Regions from separate parts of the Fictibacillus sp. KU28468 genome, predicted to be linked through region 2. Evidence: predicted binding sites of a transcription regulator. Region 2 holds the regulator's gene; each other region holds the start of a gene.
The links. The regulator LexA, encoded in region 2, represses DNA repair genes until DNA is damaged. The targets are predictions, from matches to a motif close to CGAACATATGTTCG.
Positions count from the first base shown of each region.

Region 1 (4,947 bases), 500 kb from region 2:
CAGCGCTTCTTTTTCCATGAGAGAGGCTAGAGGCCCAGTTTTTTTTGCCATCTCTTCCTTGTTACAACCGGAAGAATAATCAAAGTAATGATGATGATGGATGAAATTAAAATTTCCTTCATTCCTGTATTCGCCACTGAAGCTCCTATGTACGTGTATGCCAATGTGCCCGGTATGATTCCGATGGCCGTGGCTGCCGCGTAATCTTTAAACTTGACGTTTGCCGCGGCCGTCAAGTAGCTCACAAGATCATAATTCAATATCGGCAGGAGGCGGAGGATCAGTACATAAATAAATCCACGCTGCTTGATGCCCTCCTGGATCTTCTGATAATTTCCCTTCCATTCCTTTTTTACGCTTTTTTTGCCGATCCATTTCACTGCTAAAAACGTCATGAGTCCGCCTGACAAGGATCCCAGGTATGTATACAGACACCCCCAATATAACCCGAAGGCCAAGCCGCTTGTCACTGCAAACACGGATGACGGAAACAGCACAAACGGCCGGAAGGCATATAAAGCGATATAAACGATTGGAGCCCAAACTCCCCACGACAGAATCCAGCCTCTAAACCGCTCCGGCGTTAAATTTAAATACCGATGGTTGATATATAAAAGGCAGCCTGCCAAACTTAATATAATTAAATAGTTCATTATTCTTTTTTTATTGCGAATCACTCTTTACTGCTCCTCTCCACACATCTTACTTTCTATATTTTCCTTTATTTTCCGATAGAAGTCACTTTAATTTAAAATAAATTTTATGACATTTCTCAATTCACCCTTCATAAGCTGTATAAAAAGGATATGCAGGGAGAGAGATTAACTTGAGAATTATTGCGAAAAAACCCATCTATGCCGGAAACGCAAGCCAATTCGTCCAGTTCACTGGAAGTTATGAAGAAGCCGTGTATGTTAAAAAAGGAGATAAGACAGCCGACGGAAAAAGCCTGCTCGGCCTTATCGCATTATCCATACAGCCAGGGCAAGAAATCGAAATTTCAAGCGAAGCGAATCTTGACTCCCTGCAGAGAAAATTATTGGCCTCTGATCTGTTTGCTGAGGCCGAATAAGGGGCTTTCCAAGAAGTCTGGTAGCTATTGATCTCCGCTCCAGGCTGCTCGCTTTTACCGGCGCGTGCTCCTACTTTCGCGGGGCGTGCGGTGAGCCTTACCGGCGTGAACGCCTACTTTTTGGCGCTAGCGCCTGCGGGAATCTCACCTGTCACGCTCGTCCCGCAGGACAAGGAAGACTCCGGCAGCTTTTTATCGCACGAAGAAAATGTGAAGTTCATTTTCGAGGAGTCTCGCACCTTGCACTCCAATCAACTTTTCATTGAAGATTTTTCACGTTAAAGGAGCTGCCTGAAGGTCAATTTTCGACTTTCAGGACAGCCCCTTTTTTTATTTGTCTTTAAACATCCATCTCTATCCCTATGATGGCATCGAGAGAAACATCCTGTTTCTTTCCTTCATCATTCATTATTCTGAGCAGACGGCGATGAGGGTCATAGTAATGGATGAGGCCCAGTATTGCTTTTTCACCAAGGGGTTTACGGCAAAGGACGGCTACTTTCCTTGCCTCTTCCATCGCAAAAAAGATCTGCTGGTTCATTTCCTCCAACTGCTGTTCATCAAGCTCAGTGTTCTCAAGCCACGCCTCTTCCCGCTCCCAGTCCCTTAACTGCTTTACGTGCTCAGGCAGCATCATTGCCGTCCATTTGATGCTTCCGCGGTCTTTGATCATTAGAGACCCTCCATTCTGGTTTTACGCTTTATGCCCGCCTAAAAGGGTGCTGCGGTGCAGAGCCGTTCCTCCGCTCGTATAGGAAACGGCCCGGAGAAGAGCATTGGAGCCGTATTTCCTGCGGATATCGTCCATCACGTATCCAAGCTTTCGCTTTTTAGGATGCTCAAGTGTAAAGATGCTGAGCTGCGTTTCGTTATCTTCACATACATTGGATAGAGCAATGGTGATTTTACGGACCGTCTTTCCTTCATAAAAGGTATGAAAGAGTTCCAGGCACACCTGGTAGATCTCCATTGTAATGTTAGTCGGTTCAGCTACGGTCTTTGAACGGTAAAAACCCCCGCCCCATTCTTCTTTGCTGTAGCCGATTCCCAGACTGACCGTTCTTCCTGCTTTTTTCGCTGTTCTGGCCCGCCTTGCCACTTCTTCGCACATTTCTAAAATAACATGCTGAACCTCTTTCGGATCGGTATAATCACGAAGGAGGATCTGGCTTTTTCCATAGCTGATCTGGCCTTGCATGATGGGAGCCCCCACCTCCGAGAGATCCACTCCCCACGCATGATAATAAAGCTGATTTCCCATCACACCGAATTTTTTTTCCAAGAGCTCCAGCGGATAATGGGCAAGATCGCCTACGGTTGTAATGCCCATCAGATTAAGCGTCCGTTCCACACGGGAACCGATGCCCCACATCTTGCTCAAGGGAGAAAGTTTCCATAGCTTCTCCGGAATGTCCTCATACGTCCATTCTTCCACGCCTTTCTTCTTCGCATCCAAATCCAGACAGAGCTTAGACATCAGCATGTTCGGCCCGATTCCGATGGCGCAAGGCAGACCGAACTCTTCTTTTATGGCAATCCGGATGGCCTGGGCCAGCTGCACCGGCCCTCCCCACAGGCGTTCTGTCCCGTCTGCCTGAATAAAACTTTCATCCACACTGTAAGTATGAAGGGCCTCTTTTGGAACAAACCGATTGAGCAGGCGCGTAATCTCCATGGAACGCTGTAGAAAAAAAGCCATTTGGGCATCCACGATGTGAATACGGCTGTCTTTCGGAATCTCAAACAGCCGGCTTCCGGTTCTTATTCCAAAATCTCTTTTCAGACAAGGAGAAGCAGCCAGGACCACACTTCCCTGCCTCTCTGTATTCCCTACTACAGCAAGGTAACAGGTCAGCGGGTCCAGCCCTAAGCGCACAGCCGCACAGCTGGCATAAAAACTTTTCATGTCCATGCACATAATTGAACGATTTTGAATCATAGAATAATCGATCAACTTCCTTCACCCCTCTAAAAGCAAACATTAGTTCTCATTTATTATGTATACCCATCTTAACCGAATATATGTTCTCTTCTCAATGGAAATTTTTTCAGGGGGCTTTCCGGCTTAAAAAATCCATTGACCGGCAGGCATTCGTAAGGCTACATTGTTGGGAAATGAAAGGAAGTGCAGAATGGAAAATCAGCTGCTGCGCAAATGGCTGGAAAAGGCTTTGCTGGATTATTTTTACGAGAAAGAGGCCATCCCTTATACTGAAAAGGATTATGCTCTCCTGCAGGAACGAATAAAAAAAGAACTTCAAACCGAAGAGGCAGAAGATCCTTATTTGACGGTTCAAGATGTCGTATACAGCTTTATTACAAAAGAATAAGCAAACCCCCGATAAGCGAGGGCTTATAAGGGGTTTGCTTGCTTTATATGCTATTTTTAACTGGAGTTTTTTCAAAGAAATGCTCCCACGCTTCATGAATTCCGCCTGCACAATGCTTTTGCGCACGGAAAATCATAGGGTGGTCTGGCAGCTGTTTTAATTCCTTTTGGCAGTTTCCGACAACGACAGCCGGATATCCAAGTGTAATCATATCACGGTCATTGCCGGAATCGCCGGCAACTAATACATTTGCTTTCTCCCAGCCTTTTTCCCGAAGCAGAAAGGATAGCGCCTCTCCCTTCCCTGCATTTGGCGGAAGAATGTCTACATCTCTTCCGGAACTGAAAATCAGCTTGTGCGGCACCGAACTGCCGCTCAGCTTTTGTTTCACTTCCTCAACCGCCTCATCGCTTTCTGCAAAATAGGAAAGCCGATGCACGGATGGAATCGATTGAGGCGTTAATCCGCTGCAGGATTGAACGATGCGAGAAATATCAGCGGGATTCCACTTTTCTTCCAATGTTTTTTTCCAGCGCTCATGAAGCTCTGGATCATTCAAGTCATACATTTCCGTACCAACATCCGAAATGAGGATGGAAGGCATCGGAAGCTCTTCCTCTTTGATCAGCTCCATAGTAGAAGCATAGTGTCTTCCTGTAACATAAACGAGCTGCACATTGTAGGGACGTTCTTTATAATAATCAAACAGCAAAGAAGTCAGTTCCTTCTCTCCCACTAAGGTTCCGTCTAGATCAGTAGCTAAAAGATGTGTAACGTTTTCTCGTTTCACCTGACAGAACCTCCTCGTACACCTGCTCTACCCTCGCTGCCACATTCGGCCAGCGGTAATCGCGTTCTGCAAGAGAGGATGCCTGTTTGCCGAGCCTTTGCGCAATGATGTCATTGTTTAAAATAATTTCCAGGGTGAGCGCCAGGTCCTGAGCGTCTTTTGGGTTGACGAGCAGCCCTGTTTCTCCTTCAACGACCACATTTTGAAGCCCGCCGACACGTGAGGCAATCACTGGACATCCGCATGCCTGTGCCTCTGCAGCCACCATTCCGAACGATTCATAATAGGAAGGCACGACAGCAACGTTGGCAGCGTTAAAGTATTCCGCCAGCTCCTCCTGGCTTTTCGGCCCTACAAACTGAACATAACGCTCAATTCCTTTCACCCAAGAACGCTGTTTTTCCTGAATCGGAAGCTGGTCATCACCGATTTCTTCTTTCTGTCCTCCAGCAAGAATCAGTCTTGTGCTTGACGGGACGTCACCCCATTGAATCAAGTATCTGAATGCTTTAAGGAGGGTTTCAACACCCTTGGTTTCTTCCAGACGGCCGGCATAAAACACGAGGGGGCCGTGAACGTCCAATTTTTGTTTTATCGCGGGTTTTTGGTTTAAAGGATAAAAAGTTGGAGATACACCGATCGGAATGACATCAACAGGTGCAGGCTGTTTAGTAAACTCATGGATCAGGCTCTTCTCGCTGTTGGTCGTGGCGATCACGCGGTTAGCGGAACGGAGAATGGTTCGTTCATACTGG
Region 1 covers NZ_CP110666.1:1,929,410-1,934,356, reverse strand. The annotation lists gene OKX00_RS10005 (TVP38/TMEM64 family protein) at 27-677, opposite strand; gene OKX00_RS10000 (HPr family phosphocarrier protein) at 827-1,072, shown strand; gene OKX00_RS09995 (hypothetical protein) at 1,100-1,354, shown strand; gene OKX00_RS09990 (YolD-like family protein) at 1,413-1,745, opposite strand; gene OKX00_RS09985 (Y-family DNA polymerase) at 1,767-3,026, opposite strand; gene OKX00_RS09980 (YqzH family protein) at 3,205-3,402, shown strand; gene OKX00_RS09975 (HAD-IIB family hydrolase) at 3,446-4,192, opposite strand; gene OKX00_RS09970 (glycosyltransferase) at 4,155-4,947, opposite strand, start outside.
Region 1: OKX00_RS09985 (Y-family DNA polymerase) is a predicted target of LexA. The motif match lies at 3,088-3,101, and genes of this name have one in related genera.

Region 2 (4,947 bases):
CACCCATTGGCATACCAGGGTGTCCAGATTTGGCTTTCTCAATGCTATCTATAGCCAAGGTACGGATAGTGTTGATTGATAATTGGTCAATTGAAGCAGTAGACATTATTTAATCATCCCTTCATCTACATATGTAAAAGATTTCTCGATACCATCATAAACATATTGGACATTTTATACAAGCACAATGCCCACCAATAGTGTCCCATAAAATCTTTCTTTGATACAAATAAAAAAACCTGCATTATAACTTTATAACTTTTTGTTATAATACAGGTTCCTTTATTTAGTTTAACGCAGGGAACTCACAATAAAAGATATCTTCCCCTTCATCATAGTCCAGTTTCATATCATCTACGAGCCAGCGGTCATCCGGTTTAATACAAAATTTCAATCCGCTTATTTCCTGAATATCATCACCGTCTGCCGGCTGAGCTGGGATGACGCCTAATGAGTATCCGCCGTTGCTTGCACTGCCTGCATATCGCGCATATAACCGGAGTGCCTCACCTTCATTAAGATCGATTTCACTATACAGTCTGACCACAGAATCCGTTATTGAAAAGGCCAAGGTGTTCTCCCCTTTCACAGTTGTTATATAACAGTATATACGAAATTCTGAATTTTGCAACAACAAAATAGCCTGATTTCTTTGTACTGAAATCAGGCCTTTTTACTTAATGCTTCATATTGTTCTGGCTTTTTTTACTTTCTTTTAGCTTATCCGGTGTTACATCATTGCCTTCCGGGTCAATGATCTTCAATGAATGCAATCTATTTTGAAAAGAAGTTCTGACGTTTTTCAGATACTCTTCCCTTAATTGCTTTTGTTCTTTGGCTTCTTCTGTTGACAAACCTTCTTGTTTAGATTTTTTGGCAAGAAAATTTATCCGTTCCAGTTTATCTGGTGTAAGCATGGAACACCTCTCCTTTTTCTTCGATATCCCTATCGTAACGAATATTAAGTAGAGTTTCCAGTCGGAGCACCTTCTAAATACTCCTTATACCTGCGGTGAACTGTCGCTTTTGATGCTTCATATCCAAAACCCCTTAGCGTAACGGCAATTTCTGCAAACGTAAGATCCATTCCTCTAAGCCGTATGATTTCATCAACCGGAAGTACCTTCCGGTCTCTTCCTCCATGATGGATGTTCTTTAAATTCTTTTGTGGTTTATAGCCTTTTTGAACAGCCTTCCTCATTCCTCTTTTTATCTTTAAGTTATGCAGCTTGCGCTGATATTCCTCTACAACGGCAACGATTTCAAGCACCATAGACTCCGCTTCGGAAAGATGGTATTCCCCTTGGCTGCTGTAGGTATAAACTTTAATGTTCCTCTTCTGAAGTTCGTGAAGAAGAACGATCTTGGCGTTCCCCCTGCCCAAGCGGGTATCATCCGTTACAAGAAGAACATCAAATTCTTCGTTTTGGGCCCGCTCGATTACCTCAAACAAACCATCCCGTTCCAGGCTGTATCCGCTTTCTCTATCTTTTATGACAGAGACAATGCCGAACCCATGGCTGAATGCCAGCTGTCTCAATTCATCTTCCTGCCGGGATAAAGAGGATGTCTGCTCTTCCTTTTCGGTGCTTACTCTGCAATAAATGATCGATCTCAATTGTGCCTCACCTGTCTTCTTCTGCCTTGATGGGTATCGTTAATTTCTGTCCTGGGGTAATGGTTCCTGCCTGTATTCCGTTATTCTTTTCAACCCAGTTGACAAATTCCCAATTTGAACCTTTGTCCTTCGTATATTCTTCGGCGATCTCCCAAAGTGAATCACCTTTATTAACGATAATCTCCATATATTCTCTGGATCCTTCTGCGTGAGACTGATAAGCGAACATAATAAAACCTGCTGCAACAATAGATAATAGCATAAATACCGGTGAAAATCCCTTCATCGTATATCTCCCCTTTGCGAATATGTGTTCTTATTAATTTTTATTATAATAGGAACACCTGTTCTTTACAAGGGTTTTCTTCGAACTTATGTTTGTATATCTTGTTCCTGCATGCTATACTTTTTTCAAGAGTATTCAGTGAATGAGGTGTAATCATGACAAAATTATCCAGAAGACAAATCGATATCCTGGACTTTATTAAGGAAGAAGTAAACGCGAAAGGCTATCCACCCTCAGTCAGGGAAATCGGTGAAGCAGTTGGACTGGCTTCAAGCTCAACCGTACACGGCCATTTATCCAGGCTTGAGAAAAAGGGGCTGATCAGGCGTGATCCTACCAAACCCAGGGCCATTGAAGTGCTCGGCCTCGAATCAGATCAGATCATAAACAGAACGCGATCAGTTAATGTACCGATCATCGGTAAAGTTACCGCGGGTTCCCCGATTACAGCTATCGAAAACGTTGATGAATATTTTTCATTGCCAGAACACGTTGTAGGAGACGATAATGTTTTTATGTTAACTGTAGAAGGAGACAGTATGATAGAAGCTGGCATCTACGACAGGGACCTCGTGGTCGTCAAGCAGCAGCCAACAGCTGAAAACGGTGACATCATTGTGGCCATGACAGAAGAAAATGAAGCGACTGTAAAACGCTTTTTTAAAGAAAAAGACCACATTCGCCTGCAGCCGGAAAACGCCGCTTTATCTCCAATTTTGCTGCAAAATGTGACCATACTTGGTAAAGTAATCGGTGTATATCGAACACTTCAATAAAAAAAAGCAAAAAACAGCGACCCCGCACACAAGGCTGGGTCGCTGTTTTAGTTATAAGGATAATATTAATTATGAAAGTTTGTACCGTCCGTCGTTGCTTCTATAATGCCCGCACGAATCACAAAGTCTCCAAAGTGCTCGCCTTCTTCGCGTTCTTTCGCAAATCTAGGGAACAGCATCTTCAATTCTTTTAAAATCTCTTCCTCCCCTATGTTTTCACGATACATTTTGCTCAATCGGCTGCCGTCAAACGCTGCACCCAAATACATGTTATATTTTCCTGGCGCTTTACCGATAAACCCAATTTCACCTAGCGCATGGCGGGCACATCCATTGGGGCAACCCGTCATTCGAACGGTAATCTCTTCGTTTCTCAAGCCGTTTTCTTCAGCTATGTTATCGATCTTGTTCATTAGCACCGGAAGATAGCGTTCTGCCTCCGCCATGGCTAGACCGCAAGTAGGAAGGGCCACACAAGCCATGGAATTGCGCCGGATCGCAGAAACTTTTTGGCTGTCGAGCATTCCATACTGTTCCAACAACTCTGTAATCTCTTGTTTCTTCTCTCTCGTAATATTGGCAATTATAAGGTTCTGGTTGGCGGTCAAACGGAATTCCCCTTTATGGACCTTCGCGATTTCCCTTAAACCGGTCATCAGCTTGCAGTTCTCAAAATCCGTGATACGGCCGCCTTCAACAAACAGAGTAAAATGCCAATTCTCCTGCACACCCTGTACCCAGCCATACCGGTCTCCATTATCTTCAAAAGAAAAGTCTTTCGCTTCATCCAGACTCCAGCCTAAACGGTTTTCCAGCTCTTCTTTAACGGTTTGAAGACCTAACCGGTCGACTGTATATTTAAAGCGGGCGTTCTTACGCTGTGAACGGTTTCCATAATCTCTCTGAATGGTAATGACTTTTTCAGCCACCTCAAGAATCTGGTCGGGTGTGCAAAAACCAATCACTTTTGACAGCTGCGGATAGGTTGCTTTATCTCCATGTGACATTCCCATGCCTCCACCAATGGACACATTAAATCCAATTAGCTTCCCATCTTCTACTACGGCGATTAAACCGAGGTCCTGTGAAAAGACATCAATGTCATTGGAAGGTGGAACTGCAATGCCGATTTTAAATTTACGCGGCAAGTAAAGCGGTCCGTACATCGGTTCAACTTCTTCTGTTTCTGGAGTGCCTGCTACTTTTTCCTCATCCAGCCAAACCTCGTGGTACGCTCTTGTTCTTGGCAAGAGATGGTCACTGAGTTTTTTGGACCATTCATACACATCAGAATGAACTTCTGATTGATAGGGATTGGAGATGCACATCACATTACGGTTTACGTCACCGCAAGCTGCAATCGTATCGAGCATTGATGCATGGATCTCCTGAATGGTATTTTTCATGTTCCATTTTAAAATGCCGTGCATTTGAAACGTCTGGCGTGTGGTTAATTTTAATGTTCCATTACCATACTGGTTGCCCAGCTGATCCAAAACCAGCCATTGAGAAGGCGTCACCACTCCCCCTGGCAATCTTACGCGGAGCATGAACTGATAAGCTGGTTCAAGCTTTTGTTTCTGCCGCTCTGTACGAAGGTCTCTGTCGTCCTGCAAATAGCTGCCATGATGCTTCATGAGGCGGTTATCATCATCCGGGATACCTGCACTGATCCGGTCAAGCATCACTTCCTTCAGCGTACCCCGTAAATAATTACTCTCTTCTTTTATACGTTCCACATCACTCGGTTTGCCTTCCGGTGCTTTTAATAATGGGTTTGACATCTCTTTAAACTCCTTTCTGTTGCCGGTCAATACACGTCACGCTGATAACGTTTTTCCTGCTGCATGCGGGCGACATACTCTTCCGCTTGTTCATGGGTCATGCTGCCTTCATTTTCAATGATTCCGATCAGTGTTTGATGAACATCATGGGCCATGTTTTTCTCATCGCCGCATATATATAAAACAGCACCTTCTTCTAACCAATGGAAGAGTTCTTTACTGTGTTCAAGCAGACGATGCTGTACATATACTTTTTCCTCGGTGTCGCGGGAAAACGCCACATCCATTTTTGTCAGAACGCCATTCTCCAGCCACTTTTGCCATTCTGTCTGGTATAGGAAATCACTGACAAAATGCTGATCTCCAAAGAACATCCATGATTTCCCCTCTGTACCTGTTTCCTCACGTTCTTGCATGAACGCCCGGAATGGCGCTACTCCTGTTCCAGGTCCTACCATAATGATCGGTGTTTCTCCGTTCGCT
Region 2 covers NZ_CP110666.1:2,434,302-2,439,248, forward strand. The annotation lists gene tkt (transketolase) at 1-106, opposite strand, end outside; gene OKX00_RS12645 (iron-sulfur cluster biosynthesis family protein) at 287-571, opposite strand; gene OKX00_RS12650 (DUF896 domain-containing protein) at 678-917, opposite strand; gene OKX00_RS12655 (YneB family resolvase-like protein) at 962-1,618, opposite strand; gene OKX00_RS12660 (cell division suppressor protein YneA) at 1,626-1,904, opposite strand; gene lexA (transcriptional repressor LexA) at 2,060-2,680, shown strand; gene cysI (assimilatory sulfite reductase (NADPH) hemoprotein subunit) at 2,746-4,464, opposite strand; gene OKX00_RS12675 (assimilatory sulfite reductase (NADPH) flavoprotein subunit) at 4,491-4,947, opposite strand, start outside.

Region 3 (4,947 bases), 1.5 Mb from region 2:
ATATCGATTCCAAAATGAGTGCAAACACTTTTCAGGAGCTGCGGGTAGTATTGGGAGCTTACAGGTGTCCATGGGGCAATCGCGTTCTCATTTAAGGACAGGCTCCAATCAGGGATGACGAGCTCCGGATCCACTTCAAGCTTCATTCCAAGGCCGTCACATGAAGGACATGCCCCGAATGGGCTGTTAAATGAAAACAGTCGCGGTTCGAGCTCACCAATTGAAAATCCGCAATACGGGCAGGCATGATTTTGGGAGAATAACAGTTCTTCTTCTCCCATGACATCGACCGTAACCGTCCCACTGGAGAGGTTCAGCGCCGTTTCGAGGGAATCAGCGAGACGGGTGGCGATTCCTTCTTTTACGACAATACGGTCGATGACCACATCAATCGAATGCTTTTTATTCTTTTCGAGCTTGATTTCATCACCGATGTCGCGCAGTTCACCATCCACTCTGACACGAACATAGCCTTGCTTTTTAATGTCTTCAAGCACTTTAACGTGTTCACCTTTGCGTCCGGAAACCACAGGTGCAAGAATCTGCAGCTTGGTACGTTCCGGATACTCGAGTATGCGGTCGACCATCTGCTCGATCGTCTGGGATGTAATCTCTATTCCGTGATTTGGGCAGACCGGACGACCGATTCGGGCAAAGAGAAGCCGAAGGTAGTCATAAATCTCTGTAACGGTCCCTACAGTCGAACGCGGGTTGCGGCTCGTCGTTTTCTGGTCGATCGAGATCGCAGGAGAAAGGCCTTCAATCGAGTCGACATCCGGCTTATCCATTTGGCCAAGAAATTGGCGCGCATAAGCAGACAAAGATTCAACATAGCGCCTTTGCCCTTCTGCATAAATGGTATCAAAAGCAAGTGAGGACTTGCCTGATCCTGATAGACCGGTCAATACGACCAGTTTATCCCTTGGAATCGTAATATCTATATTCTTTAAATTATGGGCGCGTGCACCCTTTACAATAATGTTTTGGTTTGTAGACAACTACAATCACCTTACCCTTCAGCCTTAAGCTCAAGAATCATATCACGAAGCTCTGCGGCGCGCTCAAACTGCAGATTTCTTGCTGCATCTTTCATTTCAACTTCGAGGCGTTCAACAAATGCTTCGCGGTCTTTCTTGCTCATTTTTTGTTTTGGTGCTTTAGATGTATACTCCTCGGCTTCTTCAGCGGCTTGAGTGGCACTTATGACATCGTGCACTGCTTTTTTAATCGTTTGCGGCGTGATCCCGTGCTCCTCGTTATACTGCATCTGAACATTCCGGCGCCTCTGTGTTTCTCCGATGGCAATCTCCATGGATTTCGTAATACGGTCGGCATACATGATGACGTGGCCATTGCTGTTACGCGCTGCACGGCCCATCGTCTGGATGAGAGACCTTTCTGAACGAAGGAACCCTTCCTTATCGGCATCCAGGATCGTAACCAAAGATACCTCAGGAATGTCCAAGCCTTCCCGCAGGAGATTGATCCCAACCAGCACGTCAAACACACCGAGCCTGAGATCTCTGATGATCTGAATCCGCTCCAGCGTTTTGATCTCGGAATGGAGGTATCTTACCTTTATACCCATTTCCTGCAGATAATCTGTCAGATCCTCGGACATTTTTTTCGTGAGCGTTGTTACGAGCACCCGTTCTTTCTTCGCCACACGATCATTGATTTCCCCGAGAAGGTCATCAATCTGCCCTTTGCTTTTCCTCACTTCGATGGTCGGATCAAGCAATCCTGTCGGGCGGATGATCTGCTGGATCGGTTCAGGGGCATGCTCCGCTTCATAAGGTCCTGGGGTCGCGGAAACGTATATATGCTGAAACTTATCTTTTCCTTCAAATTCATCAAACGTGAGCGGACGGTTGTCCTTGGCTGACGGCAGACGGAAGCCGTGCTCCACCAGTACATTCTTTCTTGCCTGGTCTCCGTTATACATTCCACGAATCTGCGGCAATGTAACATGGGACTCATCAATGACGATCATTGAATCATCAGGAAAATAATCAAGGAGAGTATACGGTGTAGACCCAATCGGGCGAAGCGTAAGGTGCAGGGAATAGTTTTCAATTCCTGAGCAGAAGCCCATCTCGCTCATCATTTCAATATCATAGCGCGTACGCTGTTCAAGGCGCTGGGCTTCAAGCAGCTTCCCTGCATCATTCAGCTCCTTCAGCCTCTCTTCCAGCTCGGCTTCGATCCGCTGAATGGCCAGTTTCATTTTTTCTTCACGTGTTACGAAGTGGGATGCCGGGAAAATGGCAACATGGTTCCGTTCGCCGACAATTTCTCCAGTAAGGGCGTCCACCTCGGTAATCCGGTCAATCTCATCACCAAAGAACTCTACTCTGAGACAGCGTTCATCACGTGAAGCCGGGAAGATCTCCACAACATCTCCACGCACGCGGAAAGTACCGCGTGTGAAATTGATATCATTTCGGTTGTACTGGATATCTACCAAATCACGCAGAAGCTGATCCCTGTCTCTTTCCATGCCTGTACGCAAGGAAATAACCAGGCTTTTGTACTCTTCCGGTGAACCAAGCCCATAGATGCAGGAAACACTGGAAACGATGATAACGTCCTTCCGTTCAAATAACGAAGAGGTGGCACTGTGTCTGAGTTTATCAATTTCGTCGTTGATGCTCGCATCTTTTTCAATGAACGTATCGGACTGCGGGATATATGCTTCCGGCTGATAGTAATCGTAGTAGCTCACAAAGTATTCAACCGCGTTATTCGGAAAGAATTCTTTGAACTCACTGTACAGCTGTCCAGCCAATGTTTTGTTATGGGCGATAACCAGCGTTGGTTTATTCACCTCTTTTATGACATTTGAAACCGTAAATGTCTTACCTGTACCTGTGGCGCCAAGCAGTGTCATTTTTTGCTTCTTCTCTTTGATTCCCTGAACCAGCTTGCGGATCGCTTTAGGCTGGTCTCCCTGCGGTTCGTAAGAAGAAACGAGCTGAAAAGACTCACTCATTTCACAACCTCCGTTCCTAAATTTTGCTAATAAGATTATAACACAGCTGACCTGTGAAACTCTAATTTTTGCGAACAAATATTCGTGCGTTAAATGCTGGAAAAAACATTTAAGTCTGTAAAATGTCTTTTCTTTACTTCTTCTTTTGGTGTACACTTTGAATGTTGCACAGAACGTCAAAAGGAGAATGCATCATGGATTTGCTCTATATTTTCCTGGGTCTTGCTGTTGGGATTATTTCTGGGTTTTTCGGACTTGGGGGAGGCTTTATTTTAACCCCTGTTTTAATATTGTTTGGCTATGAGCCGGTTACCGCGATCGCGACCAGTCTCATGTATTCGATCGGGACGAGTGTTTCAGGGGTATTTGCTCATCTTCGCATGAAGAATATCTATTGGAAAACAGCCATCACCCTTGGCTTGTCAGGAGTACTTGCCACACAGGCTGCACACCCTGCTGTCATGTGGCTTAGCGAAAAGCATTGGGATAAAATTGTAATACCGGCCTTATACATCATACTGATGGGATACTTTGCTGTTCAGCTGCTCAGGAAAAAGAAAAATACAATTACTGCTGAGATGCCTGCGGAAAATGACTTTTCAATGACGAAAGCGCTGATGATTGGGTTTACTGGCGGATTTCTTTCGACTACCCTTGGAGTCGGCGGCGGCTTTGTCATGGTTCCACTGATGATTTCCGTATTAAAACTTGAACCAAGAAAAGCAGTTGGGACAAGCCTTGTCAGTGTTTTTGCCATTGTTTCAGCAGGGTTCCTGACCTATGCACAATCGATCACACTGAACTATCACATCGGCATCTTTTTAATCATCGGCGCATTGATCGGCGCTCAGCTGGGGGCCAGACTAACCTCGCTCTATCAAAATCATCAAATGGAAACGTATCTCGGCGGAATCTATGCCGCAACAATCGTATCCGTCTTTCTGCAGCTTTTACACTTCGGCCATATCGGCCTCGGCGTTGTTTCGGTCTATATTATCATACTGCTCCTTGTTTTTTTAAAGGATTCAGCTCGCTACTCTCGAAAAAAAGCGTCCGCCCCTTCTTGAGGCGAACGCTTTTATTTCATTTTACGCGCTTGTTTTTTATGGATGTTTAAACCGAGCCAATATCCGGCCAATACAGAACATAGTGCTGTTGCCTGAAGATACAGCGGCTGATTCAGGCCATCGAACGCAAACAGCAAAATTAGCAATGTAATCATGACAGGCAGATACTTTGAAAAGAGCACCCGGTTAAAAAGAAGCTGTAAAACAATCGGCAAAAGCGCTGCCAGTAACACCTCAACCATACGTGCATACCCCTATCTGTTCAAATACTTCCTCATTCACTATACCACATCATTTAAAGCATAAAAAAACCAAAACCGTTATGGCTCTGGCTTAAAAAAGGGGGGGGTTGCTTCAAAATGCTTTTACCCTTCACAGAACAAAATCAAACCTAAACCCTTTATAATTTTTTGAAATAGGTTTTAAAGTATAACCATTGCGGGAATTTACAGAATATCCCCTTAAATTCCCGCTTTAAAATTGAGGAGGTTTGCCTATGAATACTCGCAGAGTTATTGGCATTTACCCATCAGAGAAAAAAGTATTAAACAAGCTGAAACTATTAAAAAAAGACGGAATGGACACGAAGCATATGATGATTGTAGGACCTTACGAAACATGCAAGCTCCCGCCCTCTGAAAAAAACATCCACCAAAAACTGATCAAGATTGGTGTATCTGAAAGCGAGGCCAAGTTATACTCGGCTGTCCTCGATCAAGGACAGTACATTTTACTGAACACTGTGATCCAGCAGGAATATCTGGCCTAGAAAATAAAAAAAGCATAATGCCTCAACTCCTTCATAGATTAATATGAAGAGGGGGCACATAAGAAATGAATGAATCCGATCAGGCTAAAGCACTGAACCAACTGCTTGAAATCATCCAT
Region 3 covers NZ_CP110666.1:939,681-944,627, reverse strand. The annotation lists gene uvrA (excinuclease ABC subunit UvrA) at 1-998, opposite strand, end outside; gene uvrB (excinuclease ABC subunit UvrB) at 1,010-2,992, opposite strand; gene OKX00_RS04645 (sulfite exporter TauE/SafE family protein) at 3,187-4,059, shown strand; gene OKX00_RS04640 (DUF2198 family protein) at 4,071-4,301, opposite strand; gene OKX00_RS04635 (hypothetical protein) at 4,556-4,828, shown strand; gene OKX00_RS04630 (hypothetical protein) at 4,894-4,947, shown strand, end outside.
Region 3: uvrB (excinuclease ABC subunit UvrB) is a predicted target of LexA. The motif match lies at 3,064-3,077, and genes of this name have one in related genera.

Region 4 (4,947 bases), 2.0 Mb from region 2:
ACGGAGAAGCGCGCGGGGAATCCTACCTCGGGAAAGTCGCCGTAGCTGCGGTCATCCTAAACCGCCTTGAAGATTCACGTTTTCCAAAAGATACGTTTAATGTCGTCTACCAGACCAACGCTTTCACTGCCGTCCATGATGGACAGTATAATATCTCTCCTAACTCTTCCGCCTATCGTGCTGCCATTGATGCCATGAAAGGCTGGGACCCTACACACGGTTCTATTTTCTATTACAATCCTCACCTTGCATCGAACAACTGGATCTTTTCACGCCCAAGCGTTACCCGAATCGGCAATCATATATTTGCTAAATAATATTTTGGTGCCAGGCACCCGCTTTTGACATATGTCAAAGAGCGGTGCCTGGCACCAAATTTGTAACTCCACTTTTCGTATTGTCGAAATAAAATTTTTTATTACAAAGTATTTCGACATAATTTTCTGATATTTTTTGATAAATTATTAACTGCAGTCTAATATTGATGAAAAGGGGATAGAAATTTGAAGAAAAAGCTTGCTGTACTTTCAATGTGCTCAGCCCTGTCATTCTCACTGTTTTCGGGACTTGTTTCCCAGCCTGCCAGCGCTGAGGAATCAGCCTCACAAGTGCATTATCTTTTAACGTATAAAGGCAACAACGTCCCTTCCAACCTTTCTGCAAAAATTGAACAAGCCGGCGGTTCTGTGGAACGTGTCGTTGAGGAAATTGGTGTTGTAGAAGCCAAATCATCCGCCCCTGATTTTCTTGCCAAAGTGAAGGCAGATTCAAATGTACAAGCAGCGGACAAAGAATTGGAAGTTTATTTGGAAGACGATCCAAATCCAGCTGACGGACAACCCATTATATCCATTCCGCAGCCCGACTGGAACGATCCGAACCAAAACTACCATGAACTCCAGTGGGATATAAAGAAGATCACGAACAATTTTAAATCCTATAACATCAACAAAGGAAACCATAATACCGTCGTAGGGATCATTGACACTGGTATGGACTTTAATCACCCTGATTTAAAAGCAAATGCCGATCTTGCCGGCAGTAAGACCTTCGTTCCTGGCACAAAAGATGCTTGGGACCAAAACGGCCATGGAACACATGTAGCCGGTTCCATTGCTGGTAACGGTAAGGTATACGGCGTCGGCCCGAACTTAACCGTACGCTCGTACCGGGTTTTCGGTGCTACAGGCGGTGCACAGCAATCATGGATTACCGATGCGATCGTGTCTGCAGCGAACGATGGAGTTGAGGTCATCAACATGAGCCTTGGCGGATGGCGCTGGATGGCAAACAATCTTGGCGACAAAGGCGATTCCGCTTCCATGGTGGCTTATCACCGTGCCATGCAATACGCTACGCAAAAAGGTGTGACGGTAGTCGTTTCTGCCGGCAATGACTCCCGCAACTTGAACGACATCCATGACATGCAAGCTTACTGGAAGGAAACGTACGGATTGGATATTAAAGGACCTTCCCGTGTAGCACCTGCACAGGTTCCTGGAGTCGTTACGGTATCCTCTTCCAATAAGTGGTCCAAGGATAAAATTGCGTTCTATTCCAACTACGGAAGCGTGATTGATGTAGCTGCTCCTGGCGGCGACAACGGCCCGACATACGATGCCCTATACCGCCAGGATCCAAAAGGAAACTATCTTGATAAGCGAGACTTTATGTACCGCGCGTTATCAACCTGGCCAACCTATCTTGCACCATATGTGACTGGCAACCTAAGAGGCTATGCCCTTCTACACGGTACGTCCATGGCTGCACCGAAAGTAGCCGGTATCGCAGCGGTCATCAAATCACAGCATCCTGAATATTCGCCAGCACAAGTTCAGGCCAAGCTGCGCCAGACAGCTGTCGATCTCGGAAAAGTGGGACAAGATCCACTATTCGGGTCTGGGGAAGCCAACATCTATAATGCATTAACGAAATAAAAAATTGGTGCCAGGCACCCGCTTTTGACATATGTCAAAGAGCGGTGCCTGGCACCAATTTTACTCTCCTCCTTATTTTATTTTCACATCCACCAGATCAGACATCTTCACTCGATGGATCTCATGGTGGAAATCTACGACGCGCAGCTCTTTTTTATAGGAATCTACATAATGGACCCTCCCGATCAGTAAATGAAAGTCCCCTTTTTCAAAAACGGTCATACACAGATCCAAATCCTCAGCCATCGCTTCACAGATCGTCTCTTCCATCAGCTCGTATTGCTGTTCATCCAGTTCCGGTTTTGTCTTCTTTTTATGATCCCAGTCAAACTCCCTTAAACCCTTCACATGCTCAGGCATAAACATCCCTTGCCATTTCATCTTTCCGCGGTCACGAAGCATATTCATCACCTTCCTCACCCTATTATATGCGAATATATGTTCGGTTTACACTGAAAATAAATGACAAATAATGCATGTCATTTGCGGAAACGTGTAAATTGAAGGCAACCAGTCTAATGAGTGCCCAACATTGGGCTCCAGCCAATCATGAGGAATATATAAATTTTAAAATATTTTTAAACAAACCTGTCATTTTCTGTTATATTAAAAAAGATATTGAAATTGGATAAAATACGATCATTAATGGCTTTTTATTATAAAGAAGAGGTTGATGAAATGGACAGACGTTCAGCTAAAAAGCAGCGCAGGAAGAAACGCAGTGGACTAAAGATTACCCTCATTATTCTAGGCGTGTTATTGCTCATTGGAGCAGGCGGTTTCTATTATGTTTATGGCTCGGTGAAAAATACGGCCAACAAAATGCATGATAGTTCTGCATGGGACGGTTCCTCTAAACGAAAGAAAGAGCCTACTCCCTCTAAAGGCGACCCGCTTTCTATCTTGATTTTGGGTGTTGATGAGCGGCAAGGTGACCGCGGCCGATCCGATACGCTAATTCTTGTCACCGTTAACCCGAATACAAACAAAATGGTAATGACCAGCATCCCGCGTGATACGCGCACAGAAATCGTTGGTAAAGGCAAGGAAGATAAAATTAACCATGCGTACGCATTCGGTGGTACGAAAATGGCGATCAAAACGGTAGAAAACTTCCTCGACGTACCAGTCGATTACTTCTTGAAAGTAAACATGGAAAGCTTCAAAGGAATCGTGGATGCCCTTGGAGGCGTCACTGTGGATAACGAACGTCTGGCGTTTAATTACGATGGCTACTCGTTCCCTAAAGGCGAGCTGAAGCTGTCCGGAAAAGAAGCGCTTGCTTACACCCGTATGAGAAAACAGGATCCACAGGGTGACTTCGGCCGTAACGAACGCCAGCGCCAGGTGATCAGCGCAATCATCAACGAAGGAGCTCAAATTTCTTCGGTTACAAAAATGGGCGACATTCTGGACGTAGTCGGCACTAACGTAAAAACAAACATGACGTTTGACGAAATGAAAGACATTCAATCGAAGTATAAAGGCGCTCGCAAAAATGTAGAAAACATCGAGATTAAAGGCCAAGGCCAGCGAATCGGCGGCATTTACTACCTCATCGTGCCGGAAGACGAAAAAACCAAGATTCAAACCACGTTAAAAGAACAGCTTGAACTTTAAGATGACAGCAGTGATCCTTGCACGAGGGTCGCTGCTTTTTTATGCTAAACCATTTATATAGAAATATTTTACAAAAGGGGTGTCTCTCATGCATTTAAACTATGACTACAAACAAAAAGAAAAACGTAACGGAACCAGCTACATTGAAGTCCGGGATAAAGGAGAAAATGCCTTATTTGAAGCTGAACGCAAAGGCAATCAAGTGGTTTTGACGACGTACTGGCGAAATGAAAAAACGACTCGCTTTTCCATGCCTGTTGAGCTGTTTGAGAAACTGTATCGTGATCTAGGTATTTCGGGATAGGTCTTTCCCTAAAAAACTTCCTGTCAAAAGAAGGATTTACATGTAAATTTATGGTATAAATTGTAGTAATGAGGTACCAGATGTGCCTCCTTATTTATTCTTCTTTTGATCGGAGGCCATTGAAAACGGATGAAACGTATTTTCATAACTTTATTCACGTCCCTTCTCGGCATTTTGCTGATGGGCGCCATCCCGTTTGCTTTTAACGGGACATCGTTTAAGATCTCGTCATACAGCGAGGGGTTGAAGATGCTGCTCAGCAGCCTGACCCATCCCTTTAATATCATGTATACAGCCGAAGCCACATCACGAGCCCTCTTCCCAGATATTTTAGAACCCTACATTTACTCGATGATTGTCCTTTTTTCAGCGCTTTTTCTCGCCATTATTGTGGCGCTCGCCCTCAGCATCCTGATCTCACTGCTTCCAAAGCCACTGTATAAAGCATCTAAAGCTGTTTTGTTTGTCTTTGAATCTTTGCCCGATGTTCTGATTGCAGTCCTTGTACAGTTCTTGATCATCTGGTTTTACAAAAAAAACGAATATCCTGCTGTTTAATATTGCTTCCTGGGGCAATGAACAGCCTTATGCCCTGCCTATTCTCTGTCTGAGCGTATTGCCGGTCATCCTCTCTTTGCGGATCTTGCTGTTTCATATGGAGGAGGAATGGGAGGAGCCTTATATTGAAAACGCAAAGTCAAAAGGTCTGACAAGGCTATACATACTGCTGCATCACGTCCTTCCGAACACATGGATTCACTTTTTTCATCAGTCCAGGATGATTCTTTGGTTTATGCTCTCCAACCTGCTTGTCATTGAGATATTATTTAACATCTACGGCATCACAAACTTTGTCTATCGTCATGGAGATCCTCCGGTGTTTACGGTTGCTGCCATGCTGGTATTCATCCCGATGTTTGCCTTTTTTGTCCTCGGCTCCCTGTGGACGAACAAATGGACGGTGCAAAATGAAATGGCCGCAGCCGCCGCAGCACAATCTTCTTTCAGCTTCCAGCCCTACTGGCTGATCATTAAGCGCTTTTTATTGAAATTGGTGAGCCCGCTTCGATTTGTGGGTGCCCAGCC
Region 4 covers NZ_CP110666.1:410,896-415,842, reverse strand. The annotation lists gene OKX00_RS02125 (cell wall hydrolase) at 1-317, shown strand, start outside; gene OKX00_RS02120 (S8 family serine peptidase) at 504-1,937, shown strand; gene OKX00_RS02115 (YolD-like family protein) at 2,010-2,345, opposite strand; gene OKX00_RS02110 (LCP family glycopolymer transferase) at 2,616-3,557, shown strand; gene OKX00_RS02105 (hypothetical protein) at 3,646-3,861, shown strand; gene OKX00_RS02100 (hypothetical protein) at 3,991-4,419, shown strand; gene OKX00_RS02095 (ABC transporter permease subunit) at 4,478-4,947, shown strand, end outside.
Region 4: OKX00_RS02115 (YolD-like family protein) is a predicted target of LexA. The motif match lies at 2,369-2,382, and genes of this name have one in related genera.